One region of the Janthinobacterium sp. PSPC1-1 genome, then DNA from elsewhere that is predicted to be linked to it. Evidence: predicted binding sites of a transcription regulator. Region 1 holds the regulator's gene; the other holds the start of a gene.

Evidence for each region. Region 1 encodes FliA, which starts transcription of late flagellar genes. Its sites were predicted from a motif close to CTAAAGTTTNNNNNNNNNNNGCCGNTA; they were not measured.
Region 2: ACP7EG_RS18080 (DUF5610 domain-containing protein) is a predicted target of FliA. The motif match lies at 1,527-1,553, and genes of this name have one in related genera.

The regions. Positions count from the first base shown of each region.
Region 1 is NZ_JAFCWP010000001.1:123,504-125,897, forward strand. Features, by position in the region: gene ACP7EG_RS00560 (MinD/ParA family ATP-binding protein) at 1-606, shown strand, start outside; gene ACP7EG_RS00565 (RNA polymerase sigma factor FliA) at 651-1,382, shown strand; gene ACP7EG_RS00570 (flagellar motor protein) at 1,364-2,110, shown strand; gene motD (flagellar motor protein MotD) at 2,116-2,394, shown strand, end outside.
Region 2 is NZ_JAFCWP010000005.1:303,737-306,130, forward strand. Features, by position in the region: gene ACP7EG_RS18075 (GGDEF domain-containing protein) at 1-824, shown strand, start outside; gene ACP7EG_RS18080 (DUF5610 domain-containing protein) at 826-1,455, opposite strand; gene sbcB (exodeoxyribonuclease I) at 1,602-2,394, shown strand, end outside.

The DNA.
Region 1 (2,394 bases):
TTGAACCAGGTCATCCACCAGGTGCCGCAAGGCTTCGGCGTGGCCAGCCTGGGCGCGCGCAACCACCTGATGGACAGCATGGACTATGCGGGCGAGGAAGAACTGCGCCGCCTGGGCAAGACCTTCGAGGTGCTGGCGCGCCAGAGCGGCATCGTGCTGGTCGATGGCATCATGGCCGACGAAGGCGATTGCTTCCCCGTGCCGCTGATGGCCTCGTCCGATATCGTGGTGCAAGTGTCGACCAGTGCCACCTCGATCAAGGCCGCGTACTGCCTGATCAAGCGCCTGAGCCAGGAGCTGGGACGCCGTCCGTTCGGCATTCTCGTCACCGGCGCTTCCGAATCCGAGGCAAAAGTGGTATACGATAATATGGCGCAGGCGGCGAGCCGCTATCTGGCCGTGAAACTGACCTCGATGGGATCGGTGCCTGCCGATGAGTATCTGCACCGCGCGGCGCGTCTGGGCCGCAGCGTGGTCGATGCCTTTCCGCTGGCGGGAGCCTCGGTGGCGTTTCGCGGACTGGCCGAGCGGCTGGCCCGTTCGGCGGCGCCGGTGCTCGGTGGCACCTTGTATCAGACGGGGAGCCCGCACCAGTTCAGCGTCTGAATCCATCATCAGCACACGATAGCAGTTAAAACAATAAGCAGCCTATGTACACGGTCAAAGGGAAATCGAACAAGGACTATTTGCTGACGGAGCACATTCCGCTGGTGAAGCGTCTGGCGCACCATATGAAGGCGAAATTGCCGCCTTCGGTCGAGGTCGATGACCTGATCCAGGCCGGCATGATCGGCCTGCTCGACGCCATCAGCCGCTATGAAGAGACGCATGGCGCGCAGTTCGAGACGTATGCCGTGCTGCGCATCCGCGGCGCCATGCTCGACGAATTGCGCACCAGCGACTGGCTGCCGCGCAGCATGCGCCAGAACATGCGCAAGATCGAAGAGGCGATGAGCATTTTGCAGCAGCGCCTGGGACACCCGCCGACGGAGTCGGAAGTGGCAAAATTGCTGAAAATGTCGCTGGTCGACTACCAGGAAATGCTGGGCGACGGCGGCGGCCACCAGTTGCTGTACTACGAAGACTTTCATGACCCGGACGGCAATGACAGCTTTCTCGACCGCCATTGCGTGGACGAGAACAGCGACCCCTTGCGGTCCCTGCTCGATACCGATTTCCGGCAATCCGTGATCGATGCCATCGACGCGCTGCCGCCACGCGAGAAAATGCTCATGGGCCTGTACTACGAAGAAGAGCTGAACCTGAAGGAGATCGGTGCGGTGATGGGCGTGTCCGAATCGCGCGTCTCGCAGCTGCATACCCAGGCCGTCGCGCGCCTGCGGGCAACCTTGAGGGAGCTGGCGTGGACTGGTCCAGCGTAATCGGGCTGGCGCTGGCGCTGGCGGGCCTCTTGGTCGGCCAGGCACTGGAAGGCGGCAAGATGGCCTCCCTGCTGCAGCCGGCCGCCTTTGCCATCGTGGTCATTGGCACCTTCGGCGCCGTGCTGCTGCAAACGCGGCTGCGCACCTTCGTGCGCGGCCTGGAAATGCTGCGCTGGGTCTTCCTGCCGCCAGCCGACACGCGTGCCGCGCTGGCGCGCGACATCGGGCAATGGAGTTTGACGGCGCGCCGCGATGGCCCGCTGGCGCTCGAACGCCTGATGGAGAACACGGCCGACCGCTTCAATGCCAAGGGCTTGCGCATGATCGTCGACGGCATCGCGCCCGACAAGCTGCGCCAGTTGCTCGACGTGGAAATCTCCGCCTACGAGATGGCCGAACGCCAGGCCGTCAAGGTGTGGGAATCGGCGGCCGGCTATTCGCCCACCATCGGCATCCTGGGCGCCGTGCTGGGCCTGATCCACGTGATGGAAAACCTCACCGACCCGAGTAAATTAGGCAGCGGCATCGCCGTGGCGTTTGTCTCGACGATTTATGGCGTGGGCCTGGCCAATCTGCTGTTCCTGCCGGTGGCAAATAAACTCAAGGCCATCGTCTCGCGCCGGGTACTGCAGTATGAAATCACGGCCGCCGTGCTGTACGACATCGCCACGGGCGACCACACGCGCATCATCGAAGAGCGCGTGGCCAGCCTGCTGCACGAGCACTGAGCATGATGCGGCGCGCGCGCAGGAAGTATGACGAGGAGCCGGACAACCAGGACCGCTGGCTGATCTCGTATGCCGACTTCATCACCTTGCTGTTCGCCTTTTTCGTCGTCATGTACGCGATTTCGCAAGTCAACGAAGGTAAATACCGCGTCTTCCAGAATGCCATCGGCCAGGCCTTCAGCCTGGAAAAGGGCGCGCCGCCCATCATCATGGAAGCGCCGCAAGCCATTGCGCTGCCGAACCCAGCCCTGAAACGCCGCACGGAAGCCATCCGCCGCGAGCGC
Region 2 (2,394 bases), on a different contig from region 1:
ACAGCCAGGGCACCAGCCTGTACATCGTCCTGCGCGGCTCGCTGGCCGTCGCGGCCGACACCCATACGGGCATGGATGACGGCACCGTCAGCAAGGTCTTGCCCGGCGAAAGCGTGGGCGAACAATCGGTGCTCGATGAAGCGAGCAACCTGGCCGCCATTTCCGCCCTGGAAGAAACCGATTTGCTGGTGATCGACGCGGCCGTCGTCTGGGAATTGATCGAACAATCGAACGGCCTGGCGCGCAACCTGCTGCGCTTGCTGTCCTTCCGCATCCGCGCCGCCAATGCCCTGCTGCGCCGGCGCCAGAAACTGGGCGAATTCTACCGCCAGCTGTCGATGGTCGACAGCCTGACGGGCCTGTACAACCGCGCCTGGCTGACCGACTTACTGCCGAACATGATCATCACCGCCCACGCCAGCGGCTCGCCGCTGTCGCTGGTGATGATAGACCTCGACCATTTCAAGCGCTTCAACGACACGCACGGCCACCAGGCGGGCGATCAGGCGCTGCGCATCGCCGCGCAAGTGCTGGGTGCAGCCCTGCGGCCGACGGATTTTGCCGTGCGCTATGGTGGCGAGGAAATGATGGTGATCTTGCCCGATACCAACGAACACGTGGCCCTGCGGGTGGCCGAGCGCCTGTGCGAACGCATGCAGCACGCCGTTATCTTCGCCGACATGCGCAGCGCGCTGCCGCACATCACGGGCTCCTTCGGCGTGGCCAGCCTGGCGGCCGAACAGGACGATGAGGCACTGATCGCGGCCGCCGACGCGGCGCTTTACCGCGCGAAGGCAAGCGGGCGCAACAGGGTCATGCTGTAGCTCAGGCAGCCTTGCTGTCGGCCGGTTTGCTTGCATCCGGTTTGGCCGCATCATCCTTCTTGCTGCTGTGCGCGGCGATGAAATCCGCATAGCCCTTCTGCACCAGCTCGTACGTCTTGTCGATATTGCCGGCGATATCGCCATTCAGTACTTTCAAGCCGTCCAGGATGTCGCGCGCTTCCTTGAAGCCTTTTTCCATGCCCCCGCTGATGGTGTCCATGAACTTGGTCAGGGCCGCATCGTCGTCCATGCCGGGATTCTGTTTTTTGAACGCGTCAAAAAAACCCGTCGACAGCGATACGATGCGGCTCGCCGTCGCTTCGGCGCTATTGTCTTGCGAGGCAGCGTTCTGGATCGCATCGTCGCCGTACTGAGCCTTCAGCGCTTCATTGATATTCGTGATGGCTGTCTTGTACAGCAGCGCCAGCGGCTCGTTTTCCGAACCGATCGAGACATTCAGCGACGCCTGCATGATGGAGGCGTTCAACTGCAGCTTGCTGCGCTCGTTCACGCTCATTTCAGTGTTGACGCCGTCCTTTTTCTGGACTTTATCGTCCTTGCCGGCAACGCCCGTACTGACGGAAGTCACGGAAGGGGTGGAATTGCCGCTTGCGGCGATGGGAATTGACACGATAGACCTCCTTGAACGGGCAATATATGCCACCATGCGGGAAACGCCATGATGACCATCCTCTCGTGTAGTATCGGCAGGTTTTCAGAAAACTGTAGCAGCGACTCTTTGAGCGGCCCAGATAACCAATTAAGCAACGACCATCAATGACTACCCAGACTTTCCTTTGGCACGACTACGAAACCTTTGGCGCCCAGCCGCGCCGCGACCGCCCGGCCCAGTTCGCAGCCATCCGCACGGATGCCGAACTCAACGAGGTCGGCGAGCCGATCATGCTGTATTGCCAGCCTGCCAATGATTTCCTGCCAGACCCGCAAGCGTGCCTGATCACGGGCATCACGCCGCAGCAATGCTTGCAGCTGGGCGTGCCCGAGCACCAGTTCGCCGCCACCATCGAAGCGGCCTTTTCGGAACCGGGCACCATCGGCGTAGGCTACAACACCATCCGTTTCGACGATGAAGTCACGCGTTTCCTGTTCTGGCGCAACCTGATCGACCCGTATGCGCGCGAATGGAAGAACCATTGCGGCCGCTGGGACATCCTCGACGTGGTGCGCATGACGCACGCGCTGCGCCCGGAAGGCATTCAATGGCCGAAGCGCGACGATGGCCAGACCAGTTTTAAACTGGAACACCTGAGCAAGGCCAATGGCCTGGCCCACGAAGCGGCGCATGATGCGCTGTCCGACGTGCGCGCAACCATCGCCCTGGCCCGCCTGATCCGCGAAAAACAGCCGAAACTGTTCGAATTCTGCCTGGCCCTGCACAAGAAGGACAGGGTCGCCAGCGAAATGGGCATGCACCTGGCCGCCGCCGAGCGCCAGCCCTTCCTGCACGTGTCCGGCATGTTCCCCGCCGAACGGGGCTGCCTGGGCGTCGTCTGGCCGCTGGCCACGCACCCGAGCAACAAAAATGAAATCCTCGTCTGGGATTGCGCCT